Regions from separate parts of the Nesterenkonia lutea genome, predicted to be linked through region 2. Evidence: predicted binding sites of a transcription regulator. Region 2 holds the regulator's gene; the other holds the start of a gene.
The links. The regulator HspR, encoded in region 2, represses chaperone genes until heat shock. The targets are predictions, from matches to a motif close to AAGTTGAGTCNNNNNGACTCAACTT.
Positions count from the first base shown of each region.

Region 1: a site for HspR is predicted at 2,172-2,196, ahead of clpB (ATP-dependent chaperone ClpB). Genes of this name have one in related genera too.

Region 1 covers NZ_JADBED010000001.1:2,795,023-2,799,383, reverse strand. Annotated here, with positions in the region: gene clpB (ATP-dependent chaperone ClpB) at 1-2,119, opposite strand, end outside; gene H4W27_RS12750 (AAA family ATPase) at 2,396-3,121, shown strand; gene H4W27_RS12745 (sigma-70 family RNA polymerase sigma factor) at 3,344-4,183, shown strand; gene H4W27_RS12740 (hypothetical protein) at 4,305-4,361, shown strand, end outside.
Region 2 covers NZ_JADBED010000001.1:2,166,926-2,171,286, reverse strand. Annotated here, with positions in the region: gene H4W27_RS09935 (nucleotide exchange factor GrpE) at 1-761, shown strand, start outside; gene H4W27_RS09930 (DnaJ C-terminal domain-containing protein) at 791-1,792, shown strand; gene H4W27_RS09925 (heat shock protein transcriptional repressor HspR) at 1,795-2,259, shown strand; gene H4W27_RS09920 (penicillin-binding transpeptidase domain-containing protein) at 2,393-4,336, shown strand; gene trmB (tRNA (guanosine(46)-N7)-methyltransferase TrmB) at 4,339-4,361, shown strand, end outside.

The DNA of each region.
Region 1 (4,361 bases), 630 kb from region 2:
GTCCGTCGGTGAGCCGGCCGTCGTCAAGAACCTGCAGCAGGATGTCGAATACCTCCGGGTGGGCCTTCTCCACCTCGTCGAGGAGGATCACCGAGTACGGACGACGCCGGACAGCTTCCGTGAGCTGACCGCCCTCGTCATAGCCCACATAGCCTGGGGGTGCTCCGACGAGGCGGGAGACGGAGTGCTTCTCCGAGTACTCGGACATGTCGATCCGGACCATGGAGCGCTCGTCGTCGAAGAGGAACTCCGCGAGCGCCTTGGCCAGCTCGGTCTTGCCCACGCCGGTGGGGCCCAGGAACATGAAGGAGCCGGTGGGCCGGTCAGGGTCGGCCACGCCGGTGCGGGCCCGGCGCACGGCGTCGGAGACCGCGCCCACAGCCTTAGTCTGGCCGATCAACCGGGAGCCGATGAGCTCTTCCATCTGCAGCAGCTTCTCGGTCTCCCCCTGGAGCAGCCGCCCGGCGGGGATGCCGGTCCAGGCGGCGATGACCTCGGCGATGCCGTCGGCGTCCACCTCATCGGCGACCATCTTCTTCTCCGGCGCGGGAGTGGAGGCATCCTCCTCCTCCGCGGCGGCCAGGTCCTTCTCCACCTGAGGGATCTCCCCGTAGAGCAGCCGGGAGGCCTCGGCAAGATCGCCATCGCGCTGGGCGCGCTCGGCGGTGGACCTCAGCTCGTCCAACCGCACCCGCAGCTCACCAGCCCGGTTGAGCTCGCCCTTTTCGGCCTCCCAGCGCGCGGTGAGCTCGGCCAGCTCCTCGCGCCTGTCGGCCAGGTCCGCGCGCAGCGTCTGCAGGCGGTCGGCTGAGCCCGGGTCGGTCTCATTCGCCAGGGCCAGCTCCTCCATGGTGAGCCGGTCCACCACGCGGCGCAGCTCGTCGATCTCCACCGGGGCGGAGTCGATCTCCATGCGCAGCCGGGACGCGGCCTCGTCGATCAGGTCGATGGCCTTGTCCGGCAGCTGCCGCCCGCTGATATAGCGGTCCGAGAGCGTGACGGCGGCGACCAGGGCGTTGTCCGCGATCCCCACCTTGTGGTGGGCCTCGTAGCGCTCCTTGATCCCGCGCAGGATCGCGATGGCGTCGGCCACTGAGGGCTCGCCCACATAGACCTGCTGGAAGCGGCGCTCCAGGGCGGCGTCGGATTCGATGTTCTCCCGGTACTCATTCAGCGTGGTGGCGCCGATCAGCCGCAGCTCACCGCGGGCCAGCATCGGCTTGAGCATGTTGGAAGCGTCCATGGAGCCCTGGGAGGCGCCGGCGCCGACCACGGTGTGGATCTCATCGATGAAGGTCACGATCCGGCCCTCTGCGGACTTGATCTCTTCGAGCACGGCCTTCAGCCGCTCCTCGAACTCGCCGCGATACTTCGCTCCGGCGATCATGGCGCCCAGGTCCAGGGAGATCAGGGTCTTCTCGCGCAGCGACTCGGGGACGTCACCGGCGACCATGCGCTGGGCCAGGCCTTCGACGACGGCGGTCTTGCCGACCCCGGGCTCACCGATCAGCACCGGATTGTTCTTGGTGCGGCGGGAGAGCACCTGGACGACACGACGGATCTCGGAATCGCGTCCGATCACCGGGTCCAGCTTGCCGGAGCGGGCGATCTCGGTCATGTCCGTGCCGTACTTCTCCAGCGCCTGGAAGGAGTTCTCGGGGTCCGGAGAGGTGACCTTGCGGTCTCCGCGCAGTCCGGGCAGCTCCGCCTTGAGCGCCTCCACCGTGGCACCGGCCTCGGCCAGCGTCCTGCCGGCGGGTCCGCCGTCAGAGGCGGCACCGATGAGCAGGTGCTCGGTGGACACGAATTCATCTCCGAAGTCCTCAGCCTGCGCCTGGGCCGCCTTGATCACGTTGAGCCCCGCAGGGGAGAACTGGGGAGCAGCGACCGAGTCCCCGCTGGTAGCGGGCAGAGACTTGATGATGGCTGACGCGCGAGTGCTCACCGCATCGGGATCGGCGCCGGCGGCCTTGAGCAGCGCCACCGCCATGGATTCCCGCTGGTCCATCAGGGCCTTGAGGATATGCGCGGGCTCCACCTGCGGGTTGCTCGCGGTGTTGGCGTTCATCGCGGCGGCCGAGACGGCCTCCTGTGATTTGGTCGTGAGTTTGACGTCCATGTCTGCCCCTCCCGGTGTGTGTTTGACGCTGGCTGCTCACCCGCGTCTCAGAAACTTGAGTCCATCCTACTCAACTTTGGGAGAGGTGGAAGTATTCCGCGCAGGGACCCGTTCCTCGGTCATGCCTGGTAACGGAGTTATCTAGGTCTCTTCCAACATCTGCGAGCCACTGCGAGCTCCTAGACGAGAGCTTTCTCAAGGATCGTCTACGGGTGCCCGCAGGCCGGTCTCCCCCGCGCAACCCAGATCCAGCGCTGTGGCTGGCACACTGACCGCATGGCCTTCGAACGGTTTCCAATCCGAAGATTGACCGAACATCCTGCCAACACCCTGGACCGGCAGACTTGGCCGGCGACGTTGGCGCCCGTAGCTACGATCCTCGATCACGGACTGGATCTCGGCCTGGCTACCGTCCTGGTGGGTGAGAACGGATCCGGCAAGTCGACCATCATCGAGGCAATCGCGTTGGCGTACGGGCTGTCCCCCGAGGGAGGCTCGACAGGAGCCCAGCACAGGACACGCTCAACGGAGTCGGTGCTCGCCGACCACCTCCAAGTGGTCCGCAACGCCGGCACCACCCGACGCGGGTACTTCCTAAGAGCCGAAACGATGCACGGCTTCTACACCTACCTCGAGTCGAACCCCAGCACGAGCGGGCGACCGGACGTTGCCTTCCACGAGATGTCCCACGGTGAATCGTTCCTCGAACTCGTGGGTGATCGATTTCGTGGACCGGGCCTCTGGGTCCTCGATGAGCCAGAATCAGCACTGTCCTTCTCTGGTTGCCTAGCGTTGCTCAGCGTACTGAAAGAAATCGTGGCGACAGGAGAGTCCCAGGTGATCCTTTCGACACACTCACCTCTCCTGGCCGCCCTGCCAAATGCTCAGATCCTCGAAGTAGGCAGCTGGGGTCTTCGTCCTCGGCAGTGGAAGAATCTCGAGCTTGTCACCAGCTGGCAAGCCTTCCTCACCTCGCCCGAGCGCTACCTCAGACACCTCTAGCTGAACCACCGCCACAAACCGTTGATGAGGTCTCTACACGCTTCTAAGTCCAAGTCGTTTCACAGCTCGCCTCGGCGTGCCGCTTCGGTCAGTGCCCAATGGAACGTGGCACGCCGCGTCATTCGTGAGCGTTCCAGTACGTCTGTTGCAGATCTGGGTTCTGCAACAATGTCGATGTGGAGCGACCGCACCGCAGGACGTCACGATCTATGGTTTGAACCTATGGGCCAGATCGAAGAATTTGAGGCGGAGCGTGCGCGGCTTGTACGTCTAGCCGCTGGGTTGCTCGGCGATCGGACCGAGGCGGAAGACATCCTCCAACAGGCGTGGATACGGTTTCACGGCACTGCAAGTGTGATCGAGAACGTGCCTGCTTGGCTGACCGTCGTCACGACGCGTCTGTGTCTGGACCGTCTTCGTTCGAAGACCCCCGAACCAAGAGAACAGCTCGAGTTCACTGATGCAGAGACTGCAGAGGATCCAGCCGATCATGTGGTTCTGGCGGACACTGTCGGAGTTGCCCTGCACATCGTCCTCGAACGCCTCTCGCCACCTGAGCGCGTAGCTTTCATCTTGCATGACACCTTCGGCGTGGACTTCCGCACCATCGCGAGTGTTCTCGACATCTCGCCACAAGCAGCCCGCAAACTGGCATCGAGAGCGCGTTCCAAAGTCACGGCCAGCACCCCAGAGGGAACTCCCGCTAGCTGGGAAGTGGTCGACGCTTTCCTTACAGCTGCCCGAAGTGGTGACTTCGCACGTCTTCTTCACCTCCTCGCCCCCGATGCCCTCCTCACCGCAGATACCGAAGCCATCGCAGCCGGCACCCCCCGACGGATTGAAGGGCGACACAACGTCGCAGCGATGTTCGACGGTGCCGCGAAAGCGGCGCTACCTGTCCTCATCGACGGGCGTCCTGGTGCTGCGTGGTTCCAACAAGGACAACCCCGCGTGGCGTTCGACTTCACCATCTCTGGCGGCCTGGTCCAGAGCATCACCTTCCGGGCACGACAGAACGTTCTGACCTCACTTGCCCGGCGGACCGGGAACCACGAGAGGTAACCGACACCCGCTCCCTCTCGGCTCGGCTAGGCCTGCGGTCACATTCGTGCTGTCCCACTCGTCATAGAAGTAGAACCTCCGACGAACCCACGACTGACGCACCAAGATGGAAGGAACAACGATGAAGACGATGACCTGTAGACAGCTTGGCGGCCCCTGCGAGCTACCACTGCGCGGT
Region 2 (4,361 bases):
CCCAGGCTGAGAAGATCCTGCAGGACCTCCCCGTGGAGGACGCCGAGGACATCGAGACCATCGGAGCCGAGGGCGAGGCCGAGAACTATGGCGCCGCCGGAGATCCGGTGTCAGCTGAAGAGGTCGCCGGCGTCTCCTCCGAGGACATCGACCCACGGGTCGCCGAGGAGCCCGAGCTGCAGCAGGTCACCGGTGATGAAGGCATCACCGGCGGCGTGGAGACGGAGCCGGAGGAGCGCATCGACGCAGCCGATGAGTTCCTCCGCGGCACCGAGGAGGAGGAGATCGCCGAGACGGTCATGGCATCAGAGGACGAGGCAGACACTGCTGAGGACGCTGTCCGCGAGGCCGAGCTGCAGGCTGATCTGCAGCGGCTGCAGGCTGAGTACGTCAACTACCGGCGTCGGGTGGAGCGTGATCGCGCCACCGAGCGCGACCGGACCAAGGGTCAGCTCATCACCGAGCTGATGCCGGTCCTGGATGACATCTCTTCGGCCCGCCAGGCCGGGGATCTCCAGGACGGTCCCTTCGCACATATCGCCTCGCGGCTGGAGTCGGTGCTGCAGCAGCAGGGCCTGGTGGTGGTGGGAGAGATCGGGGAGGCCTTCGATCCCAACCAGCATGAAGCCATCATGACCCAGCCGAACGATGAGATCCCCGCCGACCATGTGGCCGTGGTGCTGCGTGCCGGCTATCGCCACGGCGACCGCCTGCTGCGGGCGGCCCAGGTGATGGTCTCTTCAGGGCCCGCCGAGAACTGAGCTGAGAGACAAGGAAGGAGGGAGGCGCCATGGCCTCACAGGACTGGATCGATAAAGATTTCTATGCCATCCTCGGCGTCTCCCGCGATGCCTCTGAGGAGGACATCAAGAAGGCGTACCGGAAGCTCGCCCGGAAGCATCATCCCGACAAGAACCCCGGGGATGATGCCTCTGAGCAGAGGTTCAAGGACATCGCCGAGGCCCACTCCGTGCTGGGAGACAAGAAGCAGCGCGAACAGTACGACGCCGTGCGCGCCATGGGCTCGGGTGCCCGTTTCTCGGGCGGCCCGGGCCCGGGCGGCGCCGCCGGCGGCGGCTTCGAGGACCTCTTCGGGAATCTCTTCAACGGCGGCTCAGGCCGTGGCACCGCAGGGGGACAGACCCCCGGCGGTCCGGACCTCTCCGACCTCTTCGGCGGAGGGGGATTCGGAGGCGGCGGGTTCGGCGGAGGCCGCTTCGGCGGTGGAGCTCCCGCCAAGGGAGCGGACCGGACCTCCAAGACCACGATCTCCTTCGCCGGTTCCATCCGCGGCACCACTGTCGGGCTCCGCGAGCCCAACGGAACGGTGATCGACGTGCGCATCCCGCCCGGCATCAGACCCGGGCAGAAGGTCCGGGTCAAGGGCAAGGGTCAGCGCGGACCGGGTGGCGCCGGCGACCTGCTCGTGGAGGTCGCCATCTCCGGACACAGGTTCTTTGAACGTGAGGGCGATGACATCCGCATTCACCTTCCCGTGGCCTTCGACGAGGCCGCGCTGGGCACCACTGTCCAGGTCCCGACCGTCCACGGGGAGAAGGTGCACATCAAGATTCCCGCAGGCGTGGCCTCGGGGCGCGTGCTGCGGCTCAAGGGCCACGGTGTGCGTCGTCGGGAGAAGGGCCGTGAAGTTGCGGGCGACATGCTGGTGACCCTGGAGGTCCAGGTTCCCAAGGACCTTCCCGCCGAGGCTCTGGAAGCCGTCAGGGCCTACGCGGAAGCCACCAGGGGCATCGATCCCCGGAAAGGCCTCGAGGCCAAGGCGGTGCTGTGATCATGGATGCCCGGACAGTGCTCAACGCACGGATGCTCGAGGCGGACCAGCGGCACGCGCCGCTGTTCGTGATCTCTGTGGCGGCCGAGCTCGCGGACATGCACCCCCAGACCCTTCGCCAGTACGACCGCATCGGTCTGGTCACCCCGCGCCGCCAGGGCGGACGCCACCGCAGGTACTCCCCGTACAACATCGAGCAGCTCAGGCAGATCCAGCAGTTCTCCCAGGAAGGCGTCTCGCTCGAGGGCATCCGCAGGATCCTCGAGCTGCAGAACCGCGTCGAGGTCCTCGAGGAGACCGTGGACGTGCTGCGTCACGAGCTGCGCGAATCCGAACGGCACTCCACGAAGCCCCGGATCTTCGCCGTCGGCCCCCACGGCGATGTCGTCACCGTGGCCCGCGGCCGACGCCCCCGGGCCAGCACCCAGGCGCTGGTCCTCTGGGACCCCGGCCCGCGCCGCCGCTGAGTCTTCATCCCGGCCCTGGCCTGCACCTCGGCCGGTGCTGGCTTGCGCCTCGGCCGGCGCTGGGCTGACGCGCTGACCTCTGTCCTGCGAGTCCTCCCTTCCCCGCGCCGGTCGGCCCGGGATACTGGAGGACATGTCTGCCTCGAAGCTTCCCCGTTCCCTTGCCGTCGGCGCGCTGGGAGTCGCGGCCGTCATGCTCATGACCGGCTGCAGCGCTGACCCGGCGGAGACCGTGGACGAGGCGGCCGAGTCCCTTGCCGGTGCGGTGAGCTCCGGGGACTTCTCCTCGCTGGACTTCGCCTCGGGCGACGCGCAGTCACTGACCTCCGCGGTGGAGAACCTTCACGAGCACCTCGAGGAGATCACCCCCTCGGTCACCCCCGGGGTGATCGCGCTGGATGAACCGGGGGAGGACTCCCCGCGCCCGGTCACCGCGACGGTCCCGCTGCAGCACAGCTGGGACCTCTCCGAGCTGGGCATCGAGGGCGAGACCTGGAGCTACGAGACCACCGCCGAGCTCGTCTATGACGAGGAGGCCGAGACCTGGGCCGTGGAGGGCACGCCGGAGATCATCCTCCCGGACTACAGCGGCCAGGAGGCCCTGAACCTGGTGACCACAGGGGCGGACCGTGGTCGCATCATGGACGACGAGGGCCGGGCCATGGTCTACAACCGCGACGTCGTGCGGCTGGGCATCGACAAGTCCCGGCTGGCCGAGGACGGCGAGCCCGCCGACGCGGAGACTCTGCGAACCTCCGCCGAGGAGCTGGCCGAGCTGGTCGACATCGACGCTGAGGCCTATGCCGAGACCGTCGTGGCCGGCGGTGAGCTCGCCTTCGTCGAGGCGATCACGCTGCGCCGCGCCGAGAGCGAGGTCACCGCCACCGAGGTGGAGGCGATCCCCGGCGCCTCATCCGTCTACGACCAGATGCCGCTGGCTGATTCCCGCGACTTCGCTCCGCTGCTGCTGGGCCGGGTGGGACCGGTGACCGCCGAGATCCTCGAATCCGATCCGAGCCTCGCCGTGGGTGACACGGTCGGCCTCTCCGGAATCCAGTCCGCCTATGAGGAGACTCTGCGCGGCACACCGGGCATGGAGATCCAGCTCGAGGGGGAGACCCTGTACGCGGTGGAGCCAGAGCCGGGAGACGACCTGGACACCACGATGGTTCCGCGACTGCAGAACCTCGCACAGGACATCGCAGACGAGCAGGACACCGCTGCCGGCATCGTGGCCATCCGTCCCTCCGACGGCGGCATCCTGGCCGCCGCCAGCCATGACCCCGAGGGCGGCTACGTGCCGATCGCCACCCAGTCCACCTACGCGCCGGGCTCCACCTTCAAGGTGGTCTCGGCCCTGGCCATGCTCCGTGACGGCCTGACCCCGGAGTCCTCCGTGGAGTGCACCGACCGCACCACCGTCCACGGTCAGGAGTTCGGCAACTACTCCGGCTTCCCGGCCAACTACCTCGGCAGCATCGACTTCCGCGACGCCGTGGCGGTCTCCTGCAACACCGTCTTCGCCGACGCCTGGGACGACGTGACCTCCTCTGAGGTGCATGATGCGGCCATGGACCTCGGCCTGCGCGAGGATCCCAGCATCGGCGTTCCCGCCCGGATGGGATCGATCCCGCAGGACTCCGAGCAGAACCTGCATGCCTCGAACCTCTTCGGCCAGGGCAATGTGGAGGCTTCGCCTCTGGGCATGGCCACGGTCACCGCATCCATCGCCGCGGGGGAGACCGTGCAGCCTCACCTCGTGGTGCCCGAGTCGGAACCGGCCGCGCCGGAGGACGGCCTCAGCGCCGAGGAGGCAGAGGACCTGCGCACGCTGATGACGGACACCGTGAACTTCGGCTCGCTGGAGTCCATGGGGGCCATCCCCGGGGAGCCCATCTACGCCAAGACCGGCACCGCGGAACGGGGTGAGGGGGACGACGCCTACTCCCACACGTGGGCGATCGCGATGCAGGGGGACCTCGCTGTGGCGATCTTCCTGGAGGAGGGCGAGTTCGGCGGCTCCACCAACGGCCCGCTGCTGCAGGAGTTCCTGGAGGGGGCCTCCGCTATCCTGTAGCGGTGACTTCCCAGCCCGACTCTTC